2 linked regions of the Sulfolobus acidocaldarius DSM 639 genome follow. The protein of the gene in region 2 binds, or shares a complex with, the protein of the main gene of each other region. Links are inferred from orthologs where the notes say so. Each region holds a gene or a part of one and is shown on either strand. Other genes may lie near its edges.

Region 1 (14,810 bases), 340 kb from region 2 along the record:
AGCCTCTTCTATCTCTGAATTAATAAACTCCTCCTTTATTTCTGGTATTTTCTCCATACTTATAGATTCTAATCTTTCTTGTACAAAGTCAAGATATATCTTCTCTGCAGTGAAAGGAATTACAGTGGAAAGTAGAATTAGCGAACCTTTTAGGACGTGATAAAGTACATAATACATTGCTATCTTATCTGGATCATTAGCCTCATTCCATGCACGTTTTCTAGTAACTCGTAAATAAAATCTGCTAATATCGTCTATTATGAATGCCGTTACTTTATTAGCGAGTTCGTGAACTTTATATTCCTTCATTGCCTCTATGACTTCCTTAAGCATCCTGTAGTATCTTGATAAGAGCCATATATCTTCTAGTTTTAGATAATCTTTTATATCATTATAAGAATACTTAGAATATTTGAATTCGTCCAACGACATATATGTATTAGCAAATACATAGACATTCCATATTATATTTAAGTCTCTTCTAGTCATATCTAGACTTTTCCAAGAGAATTTTGCATCTTCCCATGTGGTATTTCTAAGTAACCATAATCTTAACGTATCTCTGCCGTATTTTGAAACAACTTGAGACGGTTCAACATAATTTCCTGAACTCTTATGCATCTCTCTTCCCTGTTCATCTAACATAAAACCATGCACTAGTACTGCTTCATAAGGTGCTTTATCCATCAATATCACTCCTGTTCTTAATAAACTAAAGAACCATCCTCTTAACTGATCATGTCCTTCTAAAACTAAGTCTACTGGACCTAATTCACTCCATCTTTTCCTCCAGTCTTGTCCTAAACTAGCGAAGAATGCAACACCGCTGTCAAACCATACATCTGCTACATCTGAGATCCTTCTTGCTTCCCCTCCACATTTTTCACATCTAACCACTACGCTATCTATCCATGGTCTATGTAAATCCTGTGGCACTTGGTTTATAGAGATCTTACTTAATTCGTCTACACCTCCTACCACAATAATATTTTGACAATTACTACAAACCCATATTGGAAGAGGAGTCCCCCAGAATCTTTGCCTACTTATTACCCAATCTCTAACTTCTTTTACCATATTGCCTATTCTTGTCTTTCCCCAATCAGGAATCCATCTCACTCTGTCTATTTCTCCCATAAGATGATCCTTCAATTTAGATACTGCAATAAACCATTGCTCTATAGCTCTCAGTATCAACGGTGTTTTACATCTCCAGCAAACTGGATATCTGTGAACGATTTTACTGGCATGAAGTAATGCACTCCTTTGTTTTAAGTCGGATATTATCTCCTCTGATGCACTTCTTACATATTTACCAGCATATTTACCAGAATCTTGAGTAAATTCACCCTTATCATTTACAAGCATTACCACAGGCATATCATACTTTTTACCTATTTCAAAGTCAACATCACCGTGTCCTGGTGCAGAATGAACAAGACCTGTACCCTCTTGTAGTGTTACAGCCTCTCCACCATCTAGGACTTTATGGTGGTTATTTATTTTTGATTGAGCACTAACTATATCTGCAAGAGGATGTTCATACTCTAATCCTAATAATTCCTCACCCTTATACACACGTAGTATTTTGTACTCCTTTATCCTAGCCTCTTTCATCAATTCCTTTACCCTGTCCTTAGCTATAACTAGTATTTCGTCTCCAACTCTTACGTCAGCATACTCAAAATCCTTATTTATCATAACAAAAACATTCGCGGGTAACGTCCATGGCGTGGTGGTCCAAATAACCAGATATCTATTAGGCTCGCCTTTTACCCTGAACTTAACGTATATGGATGGATCTTCTAAGTCTCTATACTCGGAAACCTCGTAGTCCGCTAATGTGGTCTCACATCTTGAACACCAATGCAGGACATGAACTCCTTTATAAAGTAGTCCTCTTTCGTATGCTTTTTTTATTACAGCCCATGAGTTAGATATATAATCGTTATTAAATGTAAAGTATGGATTTTCCCAATCCATGAAAATACCTAAATTTCTGAAATTCTGAGTTAGAGATTTAGAATTATTAACTGCGAACTCTTTACATTTAGAGATAAAGTTATCCACTCCGACTTTTTCTATTATCTCAGCCTTACTTTTTATACCCAGCCTTTTCTCAGTCTCGACTTCAATGGGTAATCCATGGGTATCATATCCAGGCTGATCTTTAACAGAATATCCCATTAACCTCTCGTAACGTAATATACAGTCTTTGATGGTTTTGTTCCAGACTGTACCTATGTGAGGTATAGGACTTGAAGGATATGGTGGACCGTCTATAAATAAGAATTTTTTGTGATTTTTCTCATTTATCTCCTTTAATTTTTTATATATATTGTTATCATCCCAGTACTTGAGAACTTCTTCCTCAAATTTCAAAGGATCAAATTTGGATGTCAAATTCGATATCTGAGGTCGAGATAATTCAACTCACCTGGTAAAAATTACATAGAAACGTTATTTAAAGATTAACCTATTTTACTCCGTATTGCGCTTATCATTTCATCTGTTGTAGAACTTCCACCTACATCAGGCGTTAGATATTTCCCTTCAGAATACACTGAATATATAGCGTCTCGCAAAGATTTAGCTGCATTATTGTATCTTATGTCGCCCGAGAGTTCTTGCATTCTATCTAACATCATTCCTACTGATAAAAGGAAAGCAGTGGGATTAGCTATATTCTTGCCAGCAATATCGAATGCTGCACCATGTACTGGCTCAAACAAAGACTTCCTGTCACCGATATTAGCTGAAGGGGATATACCTAGACTACCTGCTATTTGGCCTGCCTCATCACTTAATATATCGCCGTAAGTATTCTCAGTAACTATTACATCGAATGCTTGAGGATTCCTAACTAAGTTTGCAGCAGCAGCGTCAACATACATTTCAGAATACTCCACTTTTCCTTTCAATACATTTCTACATGATTCCGCAAACAACCCATCTGTAATTCTCATAACATTCGATTTATGGACACAAACTACCTTTTTCTTTCTTCTCAATGCTTGATTTAGTGCAACTTGAGCTATTCTTGTCGAGGCGGCGCGAGTTATAACTTTAATACCCACTGTAACTCCATCAGAGATAACATGTTCTAAACCCTTGTATAGGTCTTCTGTATTCTCTCTAACTACTAAGATATCAACATCTCCGAATTTATTTTCTAGACCAGGAAGAGATTTAGCAGGTCTTAAATTTGCATATAAATCGTACATAAGTCTTAGCTTAACTACAACATCAGCAGCAGTCTCGCCCACGGGACCCTTCAAAATCATATCAGCTTTCTCTATTACTCTTAATGAGTCTTTAGGTAATGCATCACCGAACTTATTTTTAGTAGTATCTCCAGCTTCTACCTCAATATATTCTATGGGGAGACTGAATTTTTCATTTAACCTAGCTAATATGGTTTTTGATTTGCTAACAACTTCCGGACCTATGCCGTCCCCTTGAATTAATGCTACAACAAAACCCATAATTACATCTTACAGAGAGATTTTATATCCCTTATCTTCAAGAATTCCAATTAATTCCTGTATAATACCCGATAAGTTAGGCGAAAGTCTCTTAATAGTTTTAATTTCATATTCAATTACAGGTAAATATTGTTTAATTTGATCTTGAGAATATATATGTAGTCTAGACATATGAACTAATAAATCAACTAATAGAAAATCTCCTCTACTCAAAGCCTGGTGAACAGGGGCATTACTTACGACATGTAACCTATTATATTTAAAGATGATAGGATTCTGATCCCTGCTTATAGGAGTTAACTCAGATAAAATAACCAGAGAGTTCTCGAGAACAGGAACTTCCTCCATTAACCTAAATCTAAGTTTATCAATATTATTTGTAAACCCGTAGTAGAATTGAAATGGGTCTAATGTTATATTTATACTACACTTATTATTCTTCATAACATTTTGAAATGTGAGTGTATCTTCATATATCCTTGATTTAAGTTCTTGTCCTTCTCTTATGATCCCAATAGGTGATAAATTCAATCTTACACCATTAGTCCCTAGTATTACCTCATAGTATCCGTCATGAGGAAAAATAAAATCCAACAGATTATCATCAGCCATTTTTAGAATGTATATTTCTGATAGGAAAAAGAATTTTCGTCCCTTAAGTCCGTTTAGAAGCTAAAAATAATTTCAAAACCAATAATCAAAATAGCTCTTCGACTTCCCTAAGATTATTTACTACATAATCAGCATAGAGTTCTGCGAACTTAACCTTATTTTTTCTATCCACTAAGATGGATTTAAGACCAGCCTTCTTAGCGGCTAAACAGTCCTTTATAGGATCATCTCCAATCATTAGGCATTGAGATGAGAATAAACCAAATTTCTCACAAGATATTATAAATGGTTGAAGGTCTGGCTTGGGTTTTATATTGTTTTCTCCACCTATAACTATAATATTAAAGTAGTGTAATAGTGGAAATCTTGATAACCTAAGCCTCTTATCTCCTCCCTCTCCATCGCTATTAGTTATTATCCCTAATCTAAATCCCTTCTTTTTTAAATATTCAAGTAAGTCCAAGGCATCCTCATAAGGAGTATTCTGCGAGGCTATACTCCAATATAACTGAGTCCACTGATATAATTCCTCAGATTCCGCCGAAACGTTTAATTGATCTAGAACTGATTTCCACCAGGACTTTCTGTCATATATGCCGTCCTCATTCATTTTCTTTGCTCTAGAGATCACTAATTCTGTTATTTTATCTTGACTTATTTCAGATGAATAATTATCTTTAACGAAATTATATATATCCTTGGCTACCATATGCAGAGCATTATCTTCTACTTCATCAAAAGAAACTAATGTATTATCAAAGTCAAAAAAAATTGCTTTAACGTCCCGAAATAAATTATTCTCCTCCATAAAGAAATCACGATATGAAATCTTCAACTTTAGGCAACTGCTTGGGCTTTCCTTTTCTTTCCCTAATCTTCATAATTAGATCTACTAATATTGAATCAGGAACCGGTGCCCATCTGCTAAACTCTGTACCCCAGAAGGCTCTTCCTGCGCTTGATGCTCTTAGCTCGCTTGCTAACTCAAAAGACTCACCAACAGGTATTTCAGCATATACCCTTGCCACATTTCCAGTTTGAACTACATTTATAACCTTTCCTCTCTTTCTTGTAATAACAGCGGTTACATTCCCTAAATACTCCATTGGTATTCTTATATCTAATTTCTGCAATGGTTCTAACAATGTTGGTTTAGATGTTAGAATGCCTGCAAATATTGCATTCCTAACCGCAGGATATAGCTGTGCAGGACCTCTATGTGCAGGATCTTCGTGTACTACAGCATCATGCAATACGACTTTAACCCCTCTTACAGGCTCAAACGCAAGGGGTCCTTCTTTCATTGCAAGCCTAAAACCTTGAAGCAATGTATCCATTATTTCCCTTAGGTGTTGAACACCGCTAGTGGCATCTATAAAGACATTTATATTCTCGTCAATAGCAACTATTTTCTTTGCCTCATCGTAGTCCCATTCAGCCTGATCTCTCAAGATTTTAGCCATCTCCTTATTATCCATATCTTCTTTTATTGTTCCGTTCGCTATTAGATCTATAGTCTGGTTGTTCAATGGTTCTACACTTATATATAGCTTGTTGTGTTTGTTAGGAGACTTACCCTCAAAAACCTGACTCTTGTTCCTTATACTCTCTCTGTAGACTACTATAGGAGGAGTTGTTACTACATCTAATCCATAATTCTCCTTTAGTAACTGCAACGAAACTTCTAAGTGAAGGAATCCCATACCTGACAGTAAATATTCGCCTGTCTCTTCATTTATCTTTACTACTAAATTAGAATCTTCTATGCTTAATTTCCTCAAAGCGTCTATCATCTTTGTTAAATCTTTAGGATTCCTAGGTTCTACAGATATGGTGACTACAGGTTCTGATATATAATGTAACTTCTCAAATGAGCCAAGAACACTGTCCTTAAATCTAATATCAACTCCTGTTTCTCCGGATCTTGCAGCATCCATTCCCAGAGCCGCAGCAATATTACCTACAGGTATTTCTTCAGCTAACTCCCTTATTGCACCCATGTATAAGCTTACTTGTAATATCCTCTGCTGCCTCTTAGCATTCACTAACCAAACTTCTTCTCCTGCTCTTAAAGTACCTGAGAATACTCTACCTGTAGCTACTAAACCAGCGTGAGGATCAACTTTCATATCGTTTATCATCATAACTATTGGACCATTTGGATCGGCGTTAATCATTGCTTTGGCTATTTCACTATCCAAATCACCTTTCCAGATTTTGGGAATTCTATACTTCTGGGAATCTCTTGGGTTAGGTACAAACTTTATTACTGCATCTAACAATGCCTCGTGTATAGGCACCTTACTTGCCAGTTCTTCAATCTTAGCTTTATCGCCACTAGTGTAAGCATTCACTACATCACTAAATTTAACTCCTCTTTTTCCAGCCATTGGCACACTAAAGCCCCACTTATCCTTAGCTGAACCAAAGACAACGTTTCCTAGCTCCGGCTTTATCTTCCACTGATCTTTAAACTCAGGCTCACCATATGTCTCTATTAGGTTATTAACTTCTATAATCAAATCTATTAATCTCTTCTGAATTTCTTGAGAACTAAGCTTAAGCTCTTTTATGAGTCTGTCTACTTTATTTATAAATAATATAGGTCTTACCCTTTCTTCTAAACTTTGCCTCAGAACAGTTTCCGTCTGTGTCATTATTCCTTCTACGGCATCAATAACCACTATAGAACCGTCTAAAACTCTTAAACTTCTGGTAACTCTACCACTGAAATCTACGTGTCCTGGCGTATCAATCAAATTGATTACATAACCTTTTCCATCTATTTCGTGATACAAACTAATGTTTGCTGCTTTTACTGTAATTCCTCTCTGTTGCTCTACTGATAGATAATCTAATGCAAGCGCTTCTCCAGCAACTTTTTGTGAAATTATTCCTGATGCAGCTAAAAGTGTATCACTAGTAGTTGTCTTACCGTGATCAACGTGTGCTATAATCCCTATATTTCTTACTCTTGTAACATCTTTCATTAAACTAAGCACTTGTTCAACAGTCTTATATCTTGGCAAGGTCTAAATCACCAGTTTACGAATAGTAAGTTAACTTTTAAGTATTAAAGTGTGTTGGATTTAGATTGATATACTCATAATCTAGAGAATCTAAAGAACTAATATAAGTAGCTAGCTATTTTATACTTAAAATTATAAATATATAGATATTTTAATGAAACATAATTTAGTCTATTGAAATGGGTATAGATATGCCACTTAGTCATTATTATTTCTATCCTCAGCAAGGAAATCTGCTAAAGACACATTTTTCTTAGTACCGTTATCAGATGAGTATGCAGTGTGTAATACTTTGTATATTTCTTCTGCTCTTTTTCTACTTCCTAATGCTTTCTCAAGATCCGATATAGAAGCTTTACAAATATTCTCTATTGTATTAAACTTTTCCAATAGTTTTTTTGCTAATTTTTCCCCTACATTTGGCAATGACTCCACAACATATAGTTGAATGTCCTTAAGATTCTCGAATTTAGGTTTATCATGAAGATTTATACTTCTAAAATTAGATTTAGCAGAAATTTTTTCAGCTAATTTATATAAAACTTCTGCAGAATCTTTCTTATTTAACGAAAACAGGACTCTTAAATCATAGTCAATAATCGCACTAACTAAAGCAGAATTAACGGCTTTCCATTTAGTTGTTATGAACCTAATTTGACTTAGATCGCCCTCAATTAAAATATATGGTTCCTTGTAACTTTCACTTAATCTGCTCAACTGATCGAAAAAACGCTTATCAAAAACAGAGCTAACAAGATCTTCCACACTCTTTCTCTCTATTCCTATTGTCTCAGAAATAACGTAATCCGCTACAGTTAAATTCTCGAATATAACAACAGCACCAAGCTCCCTTAAAAAATCTGGGACATTACTAGCCTTTTCCCTATAATCGGCATAAATTCTTAACACAAAATAGTAATTTACCTTAAATTAATTAAGCCTTTGCCCCTGCCCCTCTCTGTGGGTAGTATTTAGATAACATCTCATTTACTTTCTTCTGCTTCTCCTCCAACTGTGTTCTCAACTTAGTTTCTTGATTCTGATATGTCCTAGACCTTAATTCCAATATGGTTTTTTGATCATCTAGTTCTTTCTCTACATTATCCTTGTTTACCTTTACAAGTAAATTGCCCACTATCTTGTAAATAATTGTATCAGAAGGTAATTGTTTTAATTCATCTAAAACCTTATTTACCTCTCTCAACTGACTATCAATAACACTTCTTTCTGCTATAACTCTGTTCAACTGCTCTTGAAGCTGTTGTAGTTTAACTAACTCTGTTTGGAGTTCAGGTGGAAGTCTCTCAGTCATGCATTTTTCACCTTATTCAGAGTCTCTAGTATTGTATATATCCAAGATATATAAGAGTTTATCACAGCTCTACCTCTGCTAACGGAGTTAGATGTTATAGTTATAGTTCCCAACTTTTCATTTATACTTACTACTCTTTCGTCCACCTTTTCAACTAAAATAGATCCAAATAGTATATCCTTGAGATTCTGGTCTACTTCCTTCAATTCAATATTTATTAGAACCTTCATCCACCAAAAATCTAATAGTAGGACCTATTATATTATTATGAGCATCTAAGAACTTCACTTCATAAATATTTTTGTCATTTATCTTTTCAATATATCTACCATTTACATATGATTCACAATTCTCTACTCCAGTATACCCAAGATTCATGAATAAGTTTTTAACAAGAGTGTTAGATAATTCTCCTATACAACCTACTCGTATTTTTTTACTCACAATTTTACTTTCTCTACCTCCTATCTCCTTAAGTAAAGTTATACCTTGTATCTTAATATCAAATTCCCTAATAGACGTATACGTATTATACACTAAGAACCTTCCAGGATTTCCTTTGCTAGAACTTACTATTACTATGTACGAAGCTCCATATAATCGAGATCTCTTAAAGATATCATCTAAACTTTGTCTACCCCTATTTATTTTAAAGGAATCGGGAATTATATAAGAAAGCTCGTTTAAAAAACTCCTTATACGCGATGAAGAATCTCTACTTGAGGTCAACAACACCCTAATAGGGTGTATAAGCAAGACCTGCCCACTTTGTTTCGCATTTTCTACAGTACCATATTCCGGAAGCAATTCTGACTACTTTACCCGTAGTCTTACAATAAGGACATTGGTGTGGCATATATCTTCTTTCCATGACCTCTTTCCATTTCTTCCTTGTAGATGATCCATATCTGGCTCCAAATCTCCCTGCAATACCAGTTACTCTACCCATTTTCAATCACTTAATACAAGTTTATCTGCTTTTTAAGCTCTTCGAACAAAAATTGAGATGTAGCTCTTGCTGTACTTTCCATTGCGTCTATTTCTTTAAATGTCAAATTGCCAGAATAATTTTTCTGCAATCCAACAATTGTGCCTTCTTTCGTATATGAAATTGAAAGCTTAGCATCTGCTATACTTTCTTCATCCAAATTTGGATCAACCACAACGTACTTGCCTATCTTTGCCGTGGTCACAGTAACTACAGGATAATTAACTAAAGGTATACTTAGCCTTTCTTCCTTATTTATCTTTATTTCGTCGCCTTCTACTTCTACTTTGGGGAGTTTTGTGTCATAAATCGCAGCTATAGAAGCTAGCATACATGCGTCTAGTATATTTCCGTCATAATCAAGAACGTATACATCAACCCACAATGTCCATACTTTCTTCCCTGGCGCAATAACTAATTTTGAAAGGTCAATAGCTTTTGAATCTCTTAAACTACGATCAACTATTCTAGCTAGCTCTATGGAATTCTCATCTGGTGGACCAGGTTCAAATGTTTCATAGGCTAATGGTAATAGCTCAACGTTAACAATTAAGTTACCTTGATTGGGTGTATCGGGGTAAGGAGAGTCTTCCTCTAATTTAACTCCTGCTAATACTAGTGTGTTACCTAATTTTACTAGTGCTGAGCCTTCAGCTTTTTTAGCATAACCCAAAGTTACCTTTAATTGTCTATACTCATTAGGCTTCCTTCCGTCTAATCTAACTCCCCTCTCCAATGCAGATAGTATCATGTCTTTTTTAACGGTCGGAACTATATTTTGATTTGAAGGAGTAATTGACATGTATTATTCCTCCTTATATTCTAAATACTTATTTTTCAATGCTTCTTTTTGTAATGCATATATACTAGAGATCCCTTTTTGTGCAAGCTCAAAGGCTCTTCTAAATTCATCAGGTGTCATAAATCCATTTAACTGTAACAATACTACCTGACCCAATGATGGCAAAACAGCAATAGGCATATCAGCCTCACCCCACATATCTTCCTGCTCATTCAGATCTAAAACTAATGAACCATCTGCTTTACCTACAGCAACGCCTGCAATTAAATCTCTCATCGGAATTCCCGCATCTGCAAGAGCCATAGACGCTGCCATTAAAGCGACTAATCTAGTTCCCGCATCCGCTTGAAGAACTTCCATAAATATATCTATAACCGTTCTAGGAAACAAATTTAATAGTATAGTGGATTCCAACGCTTCTCTAATAACTTTTGAGAGTTCGATTTCTCGTCTACTTGGCGCTGGGTTTTTCCTTTCGTCAGTAGAAAAAGGAGTCATATGATATCTGACTCTTAGTGATGCTTTATCAGGTAGAGCTAGATGTCTCGGATGCATTTCTTTAGGTCCGTAAACTGCAGCAATTACTTTTGTATTACCCATTTCAAATATTGCTGAACCGTCAGCATTCTTTAATACTCCTAACTCAATCTTTATAGGCCTTAGCTCATCAAGTTTTCTTCCGTCAGTCCTAAGGCCGTTTTCAAGTATTAGCTTCGGTTTTTGGAGCTGAATCATTTCTGATCACGCCTAATTTTTGTTTCAAAAAGTTTCTAATTCTTTCTGTTAGACCTTTAGTGTGAGACTCACTTTGTATGATATTAATTGCTTCTATTAAAGCTTCCTCTATTAAATTATTTGCGCATTTAATATGTATCCTACCGTTCTGTGCAACGAATATTTCACAGCCACTTTCACTTGTCAGTACTTCTATCATACTTCTGTTTTTACCAATAACTCTGGGAACTTTTACCGGCATAATATCCATCACAGTTCCTAAAGGTATTCTACCCAGACCTTTACCCTTAACTGTCAAAACTGGGCTTATTGTTCTATCAAAAGCTTCTATCTTGGCTATCACGTAATCTCCTACATCCAAATATCTTCTCACATCTTCCCCAGGAGAAATTGGTCTTCCTAGTAAAGATGAAGCAGGTAAATAAGCGCTATAAAAAGATTTAATATCAATTACCCACCCGTATATTTCTATATCTTCAACTAAGCCTATTATTGTATCTCCAACTTTTGGATAATATCTTGATGATTCTAGAGGTATTACCTCAAATATACTTCCATCCTTTACTGTTATGAGTCCAGTAATAGCAGAATAGTACTTACCATTAACTTTATAGTAATATGGCGACCATGGTACTTGAAATTCTCCTTCAGCTATCAGATCTCCTGGGGTCACTATGCTACGATCTTCAAAATATATTTTATTTGCCTGACTCATATTACTTAACCTGCAAAATTTTAACTTCTACTTCTCCTTTAGTTAAAGAATTTAACTTATCTATAACATCTTGTTGAGCACCTGCGGGTATTTCCAGCTCTGCAATCAATGTACCGTCGTTTAGCCAATTACTTCTTTTTACTTCTCCGAGGTTAGCCAATTGAGATTTTATCTTACTACTGAATTTTGGACCTACCTTAATTTCCATTAGGGCTCTAGCTATTCTTATAGGAATTAGTTTTGCTAACTCTCTAACTATCTGTAATGCCTGTGCTTCTACATCCTTGTTAGGATCAATTTGAATTCTCGCTTGCTCCATAGCTAATTCTATTCTCGTCCTGGGAATAGGTAAATTTGTCTTAGGATCTATTGAATTCCTGGAGATATAGTCAATAATTTGTTTTCTCTTGTTTTCTAATATTTCTCGTCTTTGCTCAGCCGTTAAAGGTATTTCCCCTTTAAGTATAATTTGCTTTGCTATCTCTTCAAAATCTAATGTACCAAAAACTTTTTTTAAAGAAGAAGGAGATGCCTTTAAACCTTTTTTTATGTCTTTGTAAATTGTATCAGAAACCACTGCGTCGGAAATACTCACACTTTTTCCGTTCCTTAAATCCATAGCCTCCTTAGGCTTAACTAATATCTCAAATCTCTCTCCACTATGTTCATACCTTGCTATCACCATTTCGTCTTTTTTGGTCATAAATGTAGAACCACCCCTTATATCTTTTGCAAAAGATCTGACCTTTCTTCAGTAGTTAATTTCTTAAATGTGCCTGAATCTACATCAGCATAACCTATTTCAACGCTAGAATAGTTTAGCTTTTCTCCTGGTTTCAAGGTAGCCATTAAAGCCCTCAGAGCTAATAATATAGTTGACTGAATATCTAAATCCTCCTTATAATTCTTCTCTAAGTACTCTGTTGCAGTATAACCCCCTTGACCTATTGCGACAGCATAGTAAGGCATGAACTGACCACTTGGCTCTGTCATTAAAAGCTTCGGCTGTTTACCCTTATCTATACCACCGACTATCAATGCAACTCCAAATGGTCTTACACCGCCATGCTGAGTATAAGCTTGTTTAACGTCAGAGATAACTTTTGTAAGGTATTCAATACTGATCGGTTCGTCATATATCAATCTATGTTGAAGAGCTTGTGATCTAGCATAATCTATTAGTATTCTACCATCTGAAGCTAAGCCAGCAAAGGTGCATCCTACGTGATCATCTAACATAAATATCTTCTCTATTCCGTCAACGTCAAGTAGTTGTGTTGCCTTTCTTTTTTCAGCTAATAAAACAACTCCTGACTTTGTTTTCACGCCTAAGGTAGTCCATCCTCTTTTTACAGCTTCAAATGCATAGTCTACCTGATAAAGAGATCCGTCTGGTGAAAATATTGTTATTGCTCGATCATATCCCATCGCAGCTGGACCTAAAGCCAACTTTTGTAACCCCAAATATGGATTACAAACTGTTGGTAAAAAGTGTTATTCAGCTCGTCGCGTTGACATCATACTGCAGACTGGAGCGGCGTCATCATCAAATACCTATTAGTTTCTTTGCCCTTTTTAAACTTCCTGTTGTCCTTTTTGGAGCAAGTAGAACTTCCACTCCATTGATAGACTTGACATAAGGTAAGCTAGCTAAAACTAACTTATACCCAGCTCTAGTACTTGATATAATACCAAAGTTCCCATGAATAAATACAACCCTAGGATTAGCGATTTCAAGCCACACTTTACCACCTAATTCTTTAACCGCGTTCCGTATATTCTCCTCTAATATTTTTTCTCCTAAATTTTCGATATTACCTATAATTTCAATGATTATATATCGTTTAACTCTAAGATTATTAGAAGTCTTTAATTTCTTAAAATATATAGCTTTATTTCGGGCAACAATAACGAGTAAAATAGATAAAACGGCCAGCCAAATAAATATTATTAAGTATAAAAAGTTCAAACTTGGTTCACCTTAAATTGAGATATAAGTTCTAAAGGAGTATTGCAAACCCAATTCAATGCATCAGACTCAGAAGCTCCTAGTGATGTTAGTAGTGAAATTTTAGAGTAAGGGCTCCACACTTCATTGAACTTAGCTGCACATGATGAAATTAATGGAAATCTTATCCATCTACTAGACCATGTAATCAGTCTGTATATCACGTCAAACGTCACTTCATTAAGTCTTACCTCTACGAATTTATTATACTGTGATATGAGACTTAACATGGTTTTTTTAAAGAGAGATAAATTGTCTCTGCCCAATATAATTGCATTTACTCTATGATCAATTATTGCTGATTTCAATGCGTCCAAAGACAATGGCTTTACAAAAATAGTAGCCTTAGGAGTAGATTTTAGAGCGTTATAAAGGGCCTTTGTGTTGTTACATACTATAGTGAATCTTCTTAGGCTCTGCTTACCATCCTCAGATAAAAAATAATCATAACCAAGCCTTTTAAGAAATGGAAATAAATCAGAATTAAGAACGCATGGCTCTACTAGCAAATTTTCTCAACTCTTCAGATATATTTTCATGTCTTTCTTTAAAACTAATGATAATTTTTATTACATCATCGCCTTCTTTCAGATAGATCTTATTGTCATAAATTAATCTCTGCTTATCTACTCTTATGTGAAGCTTTGTACCATCTAACCTCGTATTAAGAGTGGATATAAGAATAGCTAGATCAGCCTTATCCAAGGCGTTAATTAGTTTATTGAAAGCTTCAATTGCCAATTTACCTTTAATTTTAATTTCTGTTACAATAATACGATTTCCGTAATAACCTTGCACTACTCTACTCGCAAAATCACCACTTTGAATATTAAAGAAAGAGAAGATTGAGGATAATATTCTATCTTTGTTTTCTGTTTCATGACAAAATACCGAAATAGAAATTTCAGATATCTTCATTTCCCAGGAATCTTCCTTCCACTATGTTGTAACCTGTAATATCTTGTGGCTTCGTGTCTCCTCTTTAGTTGTCTCTCTTTCTGCTTCTTTTTCCATTTTCTTTGTACTGTACCCTTGAGACCTCTAGATTTAGTTAGTCCTCTAGACTTTTGTCCAGCACTAGTGAGTCCTCTAAACACTCTCTTTCTATTTACAGAGTCTTGAAG
Region 2 (14,822 bases):
AATACTAATAGGTCGGAAATAGTCTCTACTTTCGTAAGTATCTTCACTTTATTGTCTATTATCATTTTTGATAAAGTAATTGCAGTGGCAATACTACTTTTAGCTTTATCATCTCTTATTTTGTGAACAATTGAGGATAATTCAGTTATTCCCTGTAAGGCAAGCCTAGCTTCATATTTTTCATTATTGGCTAGGCTTTTAAGTATCTGGAGTTGATACAATTTTAATAGATCCATATAGTCTTCATCTGTGGCAGTAGAACTCTTTATTCTCTTGAGTATTATTTCCCCCCAAGGTAGAATTAGTTTCTCAGCCAACTCAATTGTTCCCTTAACCGACTCGTCATTGGGATGGGTTAACAACAATGTATATCCAATTATGGCGTCAGCTCTCCTTTTTAAGTAATCCATAAAATCCTCGATTTTATCAAATTGATAATGTGAAAAAAGGTATGAGACGACTTCCTTAAACTCCTTTAGGTCTAGTTGTGTATTCTTTGGTTTTGTGTAATTTTTTCTAAACTTATCATAGAGCGTTACGACCTTATTAAGCTCCTTATTTCTTACGTTATAGTCAATTAATAGAGAGTAAATCAGAGTTGAAAGTAAAGGGTCCTTCACATCGATCTTATCTATCATATCTGTTTTGTAGTAAAGTAATGATAATGGTATTTGAGAGAAGGGGGTGACAGCTAGTAAATCCTCCAATATTTTTTCTATACTAGTTGGTGTAAATTCTTTAAGAAGATTGTAAATTATTATCGAAAGCAGATTTGCTAATCTCTTGTCTCTTCCTACTCTGTTGAAGCTAGAAATAACATCGCTTAATAAATCGCTAATCACTGTTCTATCTTTCAATTTAAGTATTTCTTCATATGCCCATGAAATACACTCTCTGTTTTCACTCTTCCTTAGTAAAACCAGAATACTAATGATATTTTCTATTGGATCTACATCTCTCTTTAGTTCCATACAGTCGATATTTCTTGTTGAAGATACTACGTCGACTAACTCATTGAATATTTTTCTTATTGCTAATTTTGATGGCTTATACAATTTTCCGGCTGACAAAAGTAGTTTATTTAATTCACTATTTACTAGTACATGATTTTCGTTCACTTCTGTAAAATATAGTCTAAGTAAGTCTATTGCAGTTTCAGAGTCTTCTTTTACTTTAGTTAATAGATAGGAAGATAATCCATCAATAATTTTGTCTAAATCTACCTTATGCTGGCTTTCCTTTACGTAATCATCGTCAAAATACGTCTTTATATCTTCATTTACATTAGAAAACCACTCGACTATTATGTCTTTATCTTCTTCACCTACTCTTCTTCCGTTTTTAGTAAGTGTGAATAAACCAAGTTTATATGGTATAGGAGTCCCATATTCCTCTGCAAGCTTAACTAACGGAATATACCATATGGCTTTATTTGGATCTGCATCAAGAATCACGTTGTAAAAGTAGTTGAATATATTTCTTTCATAATCTTTCAATAAATCATTATAATTTGGTGAAGAGAGGAAATGGTCTAATATTTCTATTACTTGTCCCCTAGGTTTTAAGGTATAGTAAATGTCCTTAGTTAGAACTATTATCTTTCTAAAATTTGATCCGTCATTAATATCATCTTGAATTTTCTTAATAAAAGCGAAATTTCCTTCTAAGTCATGATAATCTATTAACTTGACATCACCAAATCCTATCTCCTTAAGCCTCTTCATTATCAAAGTGCTTAAGGTGCTCTTTCCACTTCTTACGGGTCCTAATATTATTAAGTCCTTGCCTTGAGTTACTGTCCTAACCCCATAATTAGTTAAATCAACGAATTCAGGAAAAGTTAGAGGAGATATTATTTGATCGTTATCAATTTCCTCTCCTGCTACATTATCTATTTCCCCTAGCTCGTATTTGGAAGAACCTGGTAAAAGTCCTAAACTGGAGTCTAACAAGTAAAATATTATTTTTTTATAAGATTCTGGTAGAAGTTCCCAGTCTCTCTTTAAATTATTTCCTTTATAATGTTTTTTTAATACCTCTAAGGGTTTTCCTGATTCTCTGCCCACATACATGATTCGTTTAAAACGATTTGTTAGCCTTATGGACTCATCTAACTTTCCCTCTGTGTATAATTTTAAACCTTCCCTTACTAAAAGGGGAATATAGGAAAAGTAATTGTCCAACACGAAACATGAATAATCGAGTATTTTAGCCATTTCATTTCCATTAACTCCTTTTGACTTCAGATAGGCTATTGCCTTGTAATAGGGATAAGTTAGTGCATATCCTCTCACGACAAGAGAACTTTCACCCAACTTGATATTCCCTTTCACTAGATCAACAACATAAAAATTTCCTATCACGTGAACCTTTGCTTCATTTTCTTTTTTTGCCTTCTTTAAAGTTTCCCTAAGGGCAAGAAACTCTTTCAAGTCATTAAATTCATCAGGTAATTCGATCAAGTTAAACTTTCTCGCTATATTGGATTTGTTGAAGAGTGGAGGGACTCGAATATAGATTGGTCTCTTCTTAATTCCTGTGAGTGACGTAATAATCTTCATTATACTGACATACTTTGATAAAAATAGTATATAACGATTAGCCAAAAATCTTGTGTTATCAATGCTAGTACTTTACCAGGATAGTTCAATATAAGCGTGAATTCTAATTTTGTCTTTTTTATTACTATATCTTTAAAGAACTATATCCGCTAAAATATAAATATAGACCGTCATATATATTAATCATGGCATTTGTAAACGAGAGAACGTATCAGAAGTACTTAGAAGAAGGGAGAGAAGAGGAATTTCACAAGGAATTCGACAAGGCTGTAAATGAATTATCATCGGGAATAGGAAAGGAATATCCATTAATTATAGGTAAAAGGGAGATAAGGACTAATGAAAAAATAATTGTCACGGTCTCCTTTAATTCTGATTTAAGGTTAGGAATATTCCAGAAAGCAACTGAGAATGAGCTTAACGAAGCCATAGAAACTGCAGAAAATGCCTATAAGGAGTGGCAATATTCAGACTGGAAAGACAGGGTAGAGATTGCTATGAGAGCTGCTGAGTTAATGGCAAGACACAAATTCGCTCTGGCAGCCACAATTACCTTTGAAAATGGTAAAAATAGGTATGAAGCCATGGCTGAAGTCGACGAGACAATAGATTATCTTAGGTACTACGCCTATTTGTTAGAGGAGAATAGGGGATATATCAGGGAAATGGAGTCAAGAATTTACAAGAACGAGAAAGGATATAGCGTAATGAGACCTTATGGTACATGGTTTGTAGTCTCACCGTTTAATTTTCCTTTAGCAATAACTGCTACCATGACTTTAGGCTCAGTGTTGACTGGTAATACAGCTATTGTAAAGCCTTCGTCAGATACACCGTTATCAGCCTACAACCTAATACAGATTCTGAGAAGAGCAGGGTTACCTGATGGTGTGGTAAATTATTTGACTGGGAAAGGAAGCGAAATCGTTACTCCAGCTCTAAAGAGCAAGAGAATAGCTGGTCTAGCTTTCACAGGATCAAAGGATGTTGGGCATAAACTCGCAAAGGATTTTCTTGATGTAGACACTAGACCTATAGTCATGGAGCTAGGTGGTAAGAATGCTGTCATAGTTACCGATAAGGCAAATATAGACAAGGCTGTGGAAGGCGTATTTAGAGGTGCGTTTGGTTTTGGAGGGCAAAAGTGTAGTGCGAGCTCAAGAATTTATGTTGAAACTAATGTTTATGATACGTTTCTGAACAAGTTAGTGAATAGGACCAAAGAGGCGATTATAGGAGACCCTACAAAGAAGGAGACATTTCTCGGTCCATTAATAAATTCTGATGCGGTATCAAAGTATGTTAAGTTTGTAGAGGAAGCTAAGAAGGGAGGGGGAGAGATTCTGTACGGTGGAGAAGTTATAGATGTGAAGAGACGGTTGGTTAAACCAACCATAGTATCCAATTTACCTCTATCTCATTGGTTATGGAAGACTGAGTTATTTGTACCTATAATTCTAGTTACTAAAATCGGTAGTCTTGAGGAAGGGGTTAAATTAGCAAATGATGTTGAATATGGATTAACTGCCGGAATATTCTCAGAGGATCAGAAAGAGATAGAATATTTCTTTAACAAGATTGAAGCTGGTGTAGTCTATGCAAATAGAATGGTAGGAGCTACTACTGGAGCAATGCCAGGAGTACAGCCATTTGGAGGCTGGAAACATTCAGGATGGACAGGTAAAAATGCTGGAGGACCTTACTATTTACTTTCCTTCATGAGGGAACAAGCAAGGACAATGTATACATAACTTATTTCGATTCAAGTAATATGGGAATATTCTTTTTCCTATCTTCTTTTTAACCTTTAGGTGTTATAATGAGTGTTATGTATTGTACTTGGTAGTTATATACGTCGTAGACAGGGAGTAGAATAATAGTTACGGGCTTTACGTTAAGTATTTTAAGAGTTACGTTGTAGATTTGTATGTCTCCCTTCATGCCTAAATACTGGTCATGGACCACTTCTACCCATCCTGTCATATTATATGTATATATTAATGTATTGTTGTTTGAGCACTGGCAGTATAAGTAGAAATAAGTGACAGAATCGGGGTGTGCGACTATAAGATTAGGATATGTGTAGAAAAGTAAACTAGAGTTTAAGGGACTCATATTATTTACTTCATTTTGGTTAGTGAGCCCAAGATATAGGCTGGAGTTCAGCTTTTGTAAAATACTACTATTCGCAATTAGACCCAGCAAACTTAGTGTGTTACTAGTGTTAATCTTAGTGTTGTTCAATTGAATTATATAGGGTCTAACCACATTAGGCTTCTCCGCAGTTTGTGTCTGCGTTATATTTTGACTTTTATCGGTAGTCGTATAGTAGGTTGTAGGCTGAAATTTAAATTCTGATGGTGTAGTTATGTATATAACTAGAGCTGCAATTGATATGGAAAGTATTATACCTATAGCAGCTGCAATAACTGATACATTCACGAGTGTTCATATATTGAAATACTTTAAATATCTAATCCAAACTTTTCCGTATCTAATTCTAAACTCAAGAATGTTAATAATTGATTTTACATGAAAGTTCGAAAAAATAATAAATCAAATAAAATTTGATTTTAGCTACCTATTTTCTTGACATATTCTTTATACATACATCTGTCCTGAATAACTACTAAACCTGCTTTCCTAGCCTTCTCAGCTGCTTCATCATGTCTAATCCCTTCTTGCAGCCATATCACTTTAACATCTCCTTTCATCTTCACTCTCTCCAACACTTCATCAACTATTTTTGGGACCTCACTTGAAGGTCTAAATACTTCAACCACTTCTATTTTCTCTGGTATATCGAGAATTGATTTGTAGCTTTTTCTTCCGAGTATCTCATTAACTGTAGGGTTTACGGGAATTACGTTATATCCTTTACTTATTAAGAATCTGGGAACTTCATGAGCGGGCTTTGACGGATCCTTGGAAAATCCTATAGTTGCAATATTTTTATATTTCCTTAATACTTCTTCTATTACTTTCTCCTCGTCTACCATAGCATATTATTAATTTCTGAGTTAAAAATAATTTTGGTGAAGTACGTTTCCTTTTATTATAAAATTAAAGTAAAAGTAGATAGATGATTTTAAAATGGTAAAATTTAAAAAGTTTGAGATTTAAGTAAATTCTTAAGAGGGGAATAAAAATAATGGATAAACTTGTTAAAGCGTCAGTATCTATAATAGTTGTATTACTAGGTGTATTCGTTTTCGTAAGTGGATTATTGGGTATTGTAAGGATAGCATCACCAGAGTTTCCTCCTTATTTAGGAATGCTATTAATGACAGTTGGGTCAATTAGCACCGCCTGTATACTCACGGAAAGAAAATAAGTTTTACATCGAGGATATTTTTCAATCCTTACCATAAAACTTTGACCATCTCAAACTCATGTGGGGCGTTATTTTAGTTTGATTAATTTTTTATGACTAGAGGAATATAGTTAAAGTTCTAGTTCACTCCTTCTTTAATTTTATTAGTGATCGACATGTATCTTAAAATCTTTACATCCGCAAGGTAAAAACATAAAAGGTAATATGGTGGGTACAGCGGACCCGCCGGGATTTGAACCCGGGACCACCGGCTAACCTCTCAGCGCCGACTAGAAGGCCGGCGCTCTGTCCTGGCTGAGCTACGGGTCCAATTACCAGAATTCATTTCCTAGATATGATTAAAATATTTTTCTCTCCTCATTATTCATATTCACGCCATACCTTACCGCACTTAGTGCATTTATAAAATCTTGTAGCTGGTTCATCAGCACTCCTTGTTTGTAGTATCCAAAAGTACGCTTCATCATTTCCGCAAGAAGGACAGGATATTCCTCTAGTTAATTGCACTCCTGTTTTTGGCATATCACTTTCTAACACAAGTGTCTTTTCCTTTGCAGAGTGCTTAATCACAGTTGTTATTTTAGCTTCTTTCTGATTCTCCGTGTCTATATATCCGCATTTAGAGCATTTGTATACGGTTTTACCATTCTCCTTTCTAGGCATCATCATAGAACCACATTTTGGACAGAACTTCATGACGTCTCACCGGGCATAATAATAGTTTAAGTGCTAACGAGTTTATTTACTTTTCTTTTTATAGCTTTAACTATCGTTATGCATGTATCTTTTTCCTCTCCACTATCTACAAAGATCTTTACTTCATCTTTAACTGGAGAATTTTCAAAGCTCTCTTTAAGCTTCTTCTCGTTCTCTTCAAATATTATTTTTTCGAGTATCTTTCCTCTGAATATGCATAAAGCGTAAAGGTCATCCTGATTAGCGATAACTGCTTTCCTTGTTTCTTTTTTCAAATTTTTTTCACTTCATCTATGAATAGATTGGCATAGTTTTCAGCCAACTCTATTGCTTTAATTAATGCCTCCCTTGCTGATATACTTCCATCGGTCAAGATCTTAATCGTTATACTAGTTATAAGTGGATGAGGCAAGGAATAGGCAGCAAATTTCACTCCTGGTACCTTCAAAAGCATTCCCTTAAGTAAGTTGCCTATTGTGTGTTCCTCTCCGTCTATTTGTAATTCTAAATAATTTTGTTCCTCTTTTATTACTTTAATTTCCACCTTTCTTCACCGTAAATGCCAGTTTTCTTGTCTCAATATTTCCACAGTCTGGGCATTTTAAATGTTCTTCGTCTTGCCTCTGTAAGGGACTTCCACAGATTGAGCACTTAGCAGAGATCACTCCCAAGTCTCTCTGTTTGATCGTTAAAGGAACCGGAATAATGTAGTTTATTGGTTTAGCTCTTATGATATCACCAACTCTCATGGCATCTGAAATAGTGTTCAGATACTTGCTAGATATTTGTGAGATGTGTATGTAACCGCTCAGGGTAGTTACTAATGACTTATCCTCTAAACTCTGAATGTTAATTATAGCTGAATCCTCTTTAATTCCTACCACTATTCCAAGAACATATTTACTCTTCTTTAGTGATAGAATACCCGGTTTTTTGAATCCAATGGAGTTAACTTTCCTGTTTATCATATCATAGAAAGCTTTACCTACAACGCTTGAGTAAACGGTACCATTAAACTCATAAGTTCCTTCACCGGTTGTGAACTCCTCAATTACACTCAGTTCCTCTCCTGGCAAAAGCAATTCTCCTTGATTCTTCAAGTTTCTTCACCACGGAAATATATACTCATCCAACTTACTAAAAATTATCATTTTTGCTTCTCCCGGTGTGAGAACAGGCTTTTCATATTCAAAAAGATCATCTATGGGCAGTCTAGGGCAGGAGGTAACTATGAAACTATCTATTTCAGGGTTATCTATATTTCTGAGGGCATCAACGTTAAGGCTTCTATTAGTTATTATGAAAACCTTGTACCCCTTTTCCTCCAGTTTCTTTTGAAGATATTTCACCATTAAAGGTCTATTTTGCCCTGTCTTAACTCCCTGTATTATAGCCCAATTTCTCGAGTCTAAGGCTTTCATTATTTTTCCGTATCTGATCTTGAGAATCCTATAAACTTCATCTGTAAGATCTTCATTTTTACTTGTATAAGGATCTAATTTGACTATTGGTTTCCTTGTCGTCAGACCTACACCTAAAGCGTGAAACACTCCCCCTGAAACGTTTACATAAACGTCTGCACTTGAGTTCACTACTGCCTTATAATCGCAACCTAATATCTGTCCATCGTGCATGAATGGAGACGAGGGTTTACCAATAATAACGTTAAACTGTGACTGCATCTTTTCTTTAATCTTTGGAAGTAGGTGAGAGTGTTGGATTGTCGACGATAACGAAACTGTTCTTGGATTATACTTCTCGTTAATGTATTGAATAAGTTTCTCTATTTGCTCCTCCTCTACATTTAACTTACTTTTCAATTCAATGAACAATGTTGGAAATTTAGGGTAATACCAAGTATAAGGAGTATGTCCAAAATGTATAATTAAGTCTACTCCTAATGTTCTAGCCTCGTCTTCAGCGACATCACAAGCTCCCCAGCTAGCATCTGAGGAGATTACGAACTCTATATCCTTTGCTGTTTCTCTTAATCTTTCCAGAAGACCTATAGAAAAAGGTTTTATACCTTCAGGGAATTGGAGCAGAACTTTCTTAGCACTTCTTTTACGTATTTCTTCAATTATCTTATCTACTTCAAAATCATAACTCACTGAGCTGCTGCCTCTTTATTCAAAGCTGATATCTCGATTTTAGTTCTAATGGGCAACTTCGATGAGGCTATTTTTAGGGCTTCTTTTGCAGCCTCCAAGTGTTCTTTCTTTACTCTTACATACATCACAAGCTCTCCTAACTTCTCTAGCCTGGCAGCAGTACCTATCGGCTTTCCAAATGACAGTCTCATACCGTCTTGCAATCTATCTGCTCCTGCGAAAGCCATCATTTTGTTTTCCCTTATTACATGATGTGGATATTTAGTTACAACTAAAGCAAAGTTCTGCTCAGAGGCTAATTTCTTCGATAAATACTTTAATGCAATTACACGTGCAGCCTCTAATGCGTTGTGTCTTATCTGCCCTTTCTCAGTAGTTATTAGTCTTAACTCATAATCATAATCTCCATTAACATTTCCCATTACGAATTTTGTAATCTTAGGCATTGGAATACCTGGTATATATTCTCTTCTAGTATAAGCTGGACCTGAAAACTTCCTGTAACATCTTCCTGGTCTTAATGGCATATGTAGATGTATATGACAAAGTTTAAAATCTTAACTACTGCTCTTTCCTACCTCTTTTAATGTCTTCTCAATCGCATTAATGTGTTGTAGAATCTCGTCAATAGTATTTCTTAGGGTCAAAACATCCCTAGGATCCTTAATAGGCATTTCAACTTCTAGTGTTAAACTCTCTTTGTCTGAATGAAGATTTATTTGCATATCTCTGGGTAAATCTACGTTATCCACTTCTAAGCTTTTCATAATGATTTTACTAGCTTCAGTGGAAATCTTAACTGAAATCTTTATTTTCAACTTTTATCAATCCCTCTTTTGAGGAATAAGGCATAAAATATCTACTTGTATACATTATTTCGCCATTTTTAAGTACAACAGGCTTGTCCCTCTTAACTTTACCTTGTTGAGAGTAGATAATATACGCAAGCAACGGCGACTTCAGGTCAGTGCTTATAAGATAATACCTACTAAAGTCCACTATACTGTCAACTCTATATCCTCTTGCCATCTCGTCTCTGAATCTTGTAATTAAGGTCTCACTGTAACTAGGTGTCATAACTACCTGAAAAAGCTCCCCTACACCTTTCAAATCAAGGAAATACATAGCGGAAAAGGCTAGCTCTAGCGAATCATAATCCATGTACAAAATCCTATCCGTGATCAGATCATTTCTAGAAAATTTCGGATTTACTTTAATTACGCTATTAGTTATTTTGTAAAGCAATGTGTTTAGCTTTGTCTCATTGATTTCCTCTAGTCTCTCAGTTTCGTTAATTCCTATCTCCTTCAAGGCTTTTATTGTGCCTTCCCTGTTTCCACTCATTCCTGGTATATAGGGATCAAAGGATATGGTAAGGGAGAAGAATAGAGGCAAGTTTTTATAGTTAGGGATCTTAAGGTTCTTCTCTACTGAAACTCCTAAATTTTTCATGTCTTCGATCACGCTCTTCTCCACATTAGTAAGTTCCCGTCTTTCAACTATTAATGACGACACAATACCTATAATCATTGGAAGTAAGTCCTCAGAAGATAAGGGGAATATAGATGAAAAGGATGTGCTTCCTAGGAAGTATGTTTTATCTTTAAATTTTATTAGTCTATCTCCGTTTGAGTTTTGTTCTAACTTTACTGGACACTCTGAGTTAAATGTCAACATGAAACTTGAATGAGCATATTTTCCTAATAGAAAGGACGCTATTAAAGAGTCAATTGTATAAGATGATTTCACGCATAAAGGCTTAGGATAGGATATTATCTCACTAACTAAGTTTCTAAGTTCCTCCTTGGAGGGCTCATTTAAGAAACTTTCCAAACTTCCTTCACCTTCTCTCTTAGCTCCGAGAATTTTATATCATTTACAAAAATTAGCCCTAACGAATAAGCTATTAGTTCAAGTATTCTTACAACTAGGACTAAACTGGGAGGGATAATTGCGGTAAGGGCTAATTCTGCGGCTCCTGCTGCAGAGGGAATAGGTACTAATAAGGATACTTGGTAAGTAATGTTTATTATTATAGATTTAAGATAAGAACTAAATATGAGATAAAATGGTAAGGACTGTAATATATAACCTATAACGGTCAAAGCAGAGTAAAAGGACGCCATTTTCACGTTAGAAAGTCTATCTTTAATAAGCCACTTACTATCTAAGTAAGCTCTTTCCAAAGGCTTAATGTACTTAAATGTGAATATCTTTTGTTCTAGCCTGTTCAACGTTTCGTGAGAGGTTCCATAAACGTAACCAAAGCCTGCTATCCACATTGCTACGTTAAAAAAAGCAACGAAAACGAATATAGTTAATAGTGGAGAGAACCTAAGCCAAAATAATATTAAGAACATCACTGAAACTACTGTGACATCAAAAAAGGACTCTATTAGCGAGATTGAAAATGCTTTGTCCAATGAGATACCTTTTTTTGTGTATAGTATAGCTCTAGCTAAATCGGGTCCTGCTGCGCCAGGAATAATGAGGCTTATTCCATTACCGAACAATCTTGCCTTAAAGGAAGTGAAGAAGTTTACCTTAGAAATCATTGAATCTCTATACGCTAATATGAGGCATTGCGTAATATAAGATAGGAAAAAAAGTACAACAAAAACTGGATCCATAGATAGAAATACATCGATGAGATCAATTTTGAATATAAGGGCATATCCAATGATCACTGCAATAGGCAGAACAGCAACTATTACTAATTTTCTTTCCACAACTAGATTATCTATTAGACTTTTTAAAGCATTTTCCACTGGGGTAACAAATTACTAGATTTCCGTTTTCTTCATCTCTAACTAGAAACTCATGACTTTCTATGTCTAATCTGCTCAATCCGCATGAGGGTTGTTTCATTCTTCCATCTAGAAAGTCAAACCTTTCTAAGGAACATGTAGGGCATTTATCGTTCTTACTTATTTTCACATTGTCTATCCTAAGCTCTCTGGTGTCTAAATAGTACAAAGAGTGTAAATTAGCTTGGTTTCTCAGGTGGTTTAACATTAACTGAACCTGAAGGGAAGCAGTTATGGAAATTACCGTATCAAGTGTTCCTATAGTTTCACACGCATTTACTTCGTTCTCATGTTCGTCGTAGTTCATAAAGCATCTTAAACAGGGTCCTTCTCTAGGTACTATCAGCATTACCGAAGAGTACTCTCCCATTACCCCGCCGTAAACTAGTGGAATTCTCAGTTTCACTGCTACATCATTTAGCAAAAATCTGTAGTACAAATTATCCAGTGCATCAAATATATAATCACTATCCTTGAGCATCTCTTCGGCATTATTTGAATCTATTATATCATTAACGACCTCAACTTTAATTCCTGAGTTAATTTTCCTTATTTTTTCTGCACATACAGTAGCTTTAGGTTTCCCAATATCACTCTCCTCGAACAAGTGAGTTCTGTGAAGATTGGTTACCTCCACTATATCAGCATCGATAAGCTTGATTTTTCCCACGCCCAGTCTGGCTAATAGTTCGGCTAGAGTAGTACCTAAGGCTCCACAGCCTACTATTGCTATTTTAAGCTGGCTTATCTTTTCCTGAACTCCAAGTCCCAATACAAGTAATTGTCTAGCATATCTTTCCATTAGCTTAGTCACTATAAAGCTTATAACTGAGTAGTATAAATTCTGTTGGGGGCTAGATTTTGCGCCAATGGGTGAGCGTGATGGAATTCCAATATCTCTAGAAGAATTGAATAAGTTAAAGGAAATAGCAGAAAGAGCTAGAAGAAAAGTAATAAGAATGTTATTCTACGATCAAACAATACATGTGGGTTCTTCTCTAAGTAGTATAGAAATATTGACAACTTTATTTTATAGGTACGTAAAGGATGGAAAAGACCCTATAAATAGAGACTGGTTTATATTAAGTAAAGGTCATGCAGCTCCAGCGCTCTATGCCATAATGTCAGAAAGGGGGTTAGTTAGTGATGATGACCTGTGGAAGATTCAAGATATCTCAGGAATGTTGCAAGGACATCCAGAGACATTCATACCTGGTGTTGATATGTCAACAGGAAGCCTTGGTCAAGGATTAAGTTTCGGAATCGGTGTTGCACAAGGAATTAAAATGAGAGGAGGATCTGGCAGAGTTTACGTGGTTATGGGAGACGGTGAACAGGATGAAGGTCAAGTATGGGAGGCAATGACACATGCAGTTGCAAGAAAATTAGACAATTTAATTGCGTTTATAGAGATTAATGGGTTCCAGTTAGACGATTCCACTGGTAGTGTAAAACCAAAGGAATTTCTGCCAGATGTATGGAGGTCAGTAGGCTGGAAAGTGCTCAATTGTGATGGACATGATTTCATAAGCCTTATCTCCACAATAGATGAAGCAATAAAGGCTAAAGCACCAGTTGTGATATTTGCGAACACGGTTAGAGGCAAAGGTTTTCCAGTTATAGAAAATACCAAAAAACAGAGGTCGAGTCCTGATGATGCAAGGAAATATCTACTCAATGCGTGATACATTCGGCAAATTACTAGTGGAAATGGGAGAGAAGCTAAAGGACATAGTGGTAATAACTGCTGATGTGGGCGACTCAAGCAGAGCATCCTATTTCAAGGAGAAATTTCCTGACAGGTACTTTAATGTTGGTATCTCAGAGCAGGACATGATAGACTTTGCAGCAGGTCTTTCAGCAACTGGATTTAAGCCAGTTGTAGTTGATTTTGCAATGTTTTTAATGAGAGCATGGGAGCAGATTAGGAATGCTGTAGCTAGGATGAACTTGGATGTGAAGTTTGTGGTTACGCATTCAGGGTATAGTGATAGTGGTGACGGATCAAGTCATCAATGCTTAGAAGATATATCCTTAATGAGAGTATTACCCAATATGAAGGTAATAATACCTGCAGACCCAGCAGATATAAGGAGAAGTTTTCCCGTGATAATGGAAGAACTAAGAGGACCATTATACTATAGAGTCGGAAGGGAGTATTCACCGTCAATCACTGATGGTTTAGAATATGATTTCAAGTTAGGCAAAGCTTACGTGCTTAAGGAAGGAGATGACGTTGCAATAATGGGTGCGGGAGTAGTCCTTTGGGACGCATTAAGGGCTGCAGAGGAACTTGAAAAGAAGGGAATAAGTGCGTCAGTGATCAACCTATTATCAATAAAACCAATCGATGAGCAGACCATAGAATATTATGCTAGAAAAACAGGAAGGATTGTCACTATTGAGGAGCATAGTATCTATGGAGGCATAGGCTCTGCAGTGTCTGAGGTGGTGGTTAAGAGATACCCGGTTCCTATGAGGTTTGTAGGGGCTACTGGTTTTGGAAGGAGTGCGAGGAGTCAGAGAGACTTACTGGACTTTTACGGAATAAATTACAAATCGATAATAAGTTCTGTAATGGAGTTGTTGAAATGAATGAACTAGAAGAGTTGAGAAAAGAAATAGAGGAGATAGATAGTCAAATTTTAAATTTAATCGCAAAAAGGCTCCAAGTTTCTTCTATGATAGGAGAGATTAAAGGTAAGATGGGTTTTAACGTTACGGATGAGAAGAGGGAGGAATATGTTAAGGAATATTGGACTGAGAAGGGTAGAAGGCTAGGAATTCCAGAATCTTTAGTCTCATCTGTTCTCACTAACCTAATTTCCTACTCAAAGATGTTTCAAGTTAAAGACTCGAAGAAGAGAAGAGTTACAATAATAGGATATGGTGGAATGGCAAGATCCTTGTCATCTCTCTTTCATCTTTCTGGTCATAATGTGGTAATTACAGGCAGAGATAAGAGAAAGGCTGAGAGACTTGCAAATGAATTTAAGTTTGTCTATATGGAAGAAAAGAGTGCACTGGACTGGAGTGAATATGTTATACTTTCGATTAGTCCCAGTGGACTGGACTATGCAGAGAGTGTTTTAAAATATGCTAAAGAAAAAGTTGTGATGGATATTTTTTCTACTAAATCTAATACATTTCGAAAACTTCAGACCCTATCTGAACAGTTCTCTTTTGAGTATATTTCAACTCATCCTCTTTTTGGTCCTATTTTATATCCTGTAGGGGAGAGAATAGCTGTGATACCCTCCCAGAAATCCACGAGAACACAGGAGGTTATAGAGTTTTGGAGAAAGTGTGGTTT

The links.
Region 1: the proteins of dph2 (region 2) and SACI_RS02865 are in contact, whole or in part, in a crystal structure (PDB 6Q2D), measured with the Methanobrevibacter smithii proteins. The link is inferred for Sulfolobus acidocaldarius DSM 639 from one-to-one orthologs. Residues at the interface, in WP_011954460.1 of Methanobrevibacter smithii: Met1, Met3, Tyr4, Pro28, Glu29, Gly30, Leu31, Met33, Phe58, His80, Thr124, Gln126, Ser179, Gly180, Asn181, Phe182, His183, Leu185, Tyr201, Asn202, Phe211, Ile215, Arg291, Asp295, Asp296, Gln298, Met299; in WP_011954157.1 of Methanobrevibacter smithii: Pro482, Asn483, Lys484, His485, Tyr553, Asp555, Glu556, Glu559, Leu560, Leu591, His592, Glu593, Asp594, Ala595, Val596, His597, Arg598, Gly599, Pro600.

The regions. Positions count from the first base shown.
Region 1 is NC_007181.1:477,645-492,454, forward strand. What follows is about bases 4,520-7,470. They hold SACI_RS02865 (elongation factor EF-2), read right to left. Parts: upstream 7,127-7,470; coding sequence 4,913-7,126; downstream 4,520-4,912. Other genes in these bases: SACI_RS02860 (HAD family hydrolase), read right to left, coding at 4,520-4,905; xpf (3'-flap repair endonuclease Xpf), read right to left, coding at 7,325-7,470. Outside these bases: ileS (isoleucine--tRNA ligase), read right to left, coding at 1-2,403; SACI_RS02850 (isocitrate/isopropylmalate dehydrogenase family protein), read right to left, coding at 2,472-3,485; SACI_RS02855 (DUF447 domain-containing protein), read right to left, coding at 3,495-4,097; more of SACI_RS02860, read right to left, coding at 4,183-4,519; more of xpf, read right to left, coding at 7,471-8,035; SACI_RS02875 (prefoldin subunit beta), read right to left, coding at 8,061-8,438; SACI_RS02880 (hypothetical protein), read right to left, coding at 8,435-8,668; SACI_RS02885 (Brix domain-containing protein), read right to left, coding at 8,646-9,173; SACI_RS02890 (50S ribosomal protein L37ae), read right to left, coding at 9,175-9,387; exosome complex protein Rrp42, read right to left, coding at 9,398-10,228; exosome complex exonuclease Rrp41, read right to left, coding at 10,232-10,963; exosome complex RNA-binding protein Rrp4, read right to left, coding at 10,929-11,678; SACI_RS02910 (ribosome assembly factor SBDS), read right to left, coding at 11,680-12,381; psmA (archaeal proteasome endopeptidase complex subunit alpha), read right to left, coding at 12,399-13,127; SACI_RS02920 (Rpp14/Pop5 family protein), read right to left, coding at 13,225-13,647; SACI_RS02925 (RNase P p30-like protein), read right to left, coding at 13,644-14,195; and 2 more genes. UniProt on the Methanocaldococcus jannaschii protein: Catalyzes the GTP-dependent ribosomal translocation step during translation elongation.
Region 2 is NC_007181.1:132,601-147,422, forward strand. What follows is about bases 6,701-9,663. They hold dph2 (diphthamide biosynthesis enzyme Dph2), read right to left. Parts: upstream 8,703-9,663; coding sequence 7,698-8,702; downstream 6,701-7,697. Other genes in these bases: SACI_RS00820 (hypothetical protein), read right to left, coding at 6,701-6,866; SACI_RS00825 (DNA-directed RNA polymerase subunit L), read right to left, coding at 6,863-7,135; SACI_RS00830 (exosome complex RNA-binding protein Csl4), read right to left, coding at 7,125-7,691; SACI_RS00840 (50S ribosomal protein L16), read right to left, coding at 8,699-9,229; SACI_RS00845 (KEOPS complex subunit Pcc1), read right to left, coding at 9,260-9,520. Outside these bases: SACI_RS00785 (hypothetical protein), read right to left, coding at 1-2,561; SACI_RS00790 (aldehyde dehydrogenase family protein), read left to right, coding at 2,747-4,312; SACI_RS00795 (hypothetical protein), read right to left, coding at 4,362-5,003; SACI_RS00800 (CoA-binding protein), read right to left, coding at 5,135-5,560; SACI_RS00805 (hypothetical protein), read left to right, coding at 5,713-5,895; SACI_RS00815 (transcription factor S), read right to left, coding at 6,256-6,591; more of SACI_RS00820, read right to left, coding at 6,618-6,700; more of SACI_RS00850, read right to left, coding at 9,664-10,535; SACI_RS00855 (lysylphosphatidylglycerol synthase transmembrane domain-containing protein), read right to left, coding at 10,520-11,431; SACI_RS00860 (HesA/MoeB/ThiF family protein), read right to left, coding at 11,439-12,311; SACI_RS00865 (transketolase), read left to right, coding at 12,379-13,194; SACI_RS00870 (transketolase family protein), read left to right, coding at 13,163-14,104; SACI_RS00875 (chorismate mutase), read left to right, coding at 14,101-14,822. UniProt on the Methanocaldococcus jannaschii protein: Catalyzes the first step of diphthamide biosynthesis, i.e. the transfer of the 3-amino-3-carboxypropyl group from S-adenosyl-L-methionine (SAM) to the C2 position of the imidazole ring of the target histidine residue in translation elongation factor 2 (EF-2).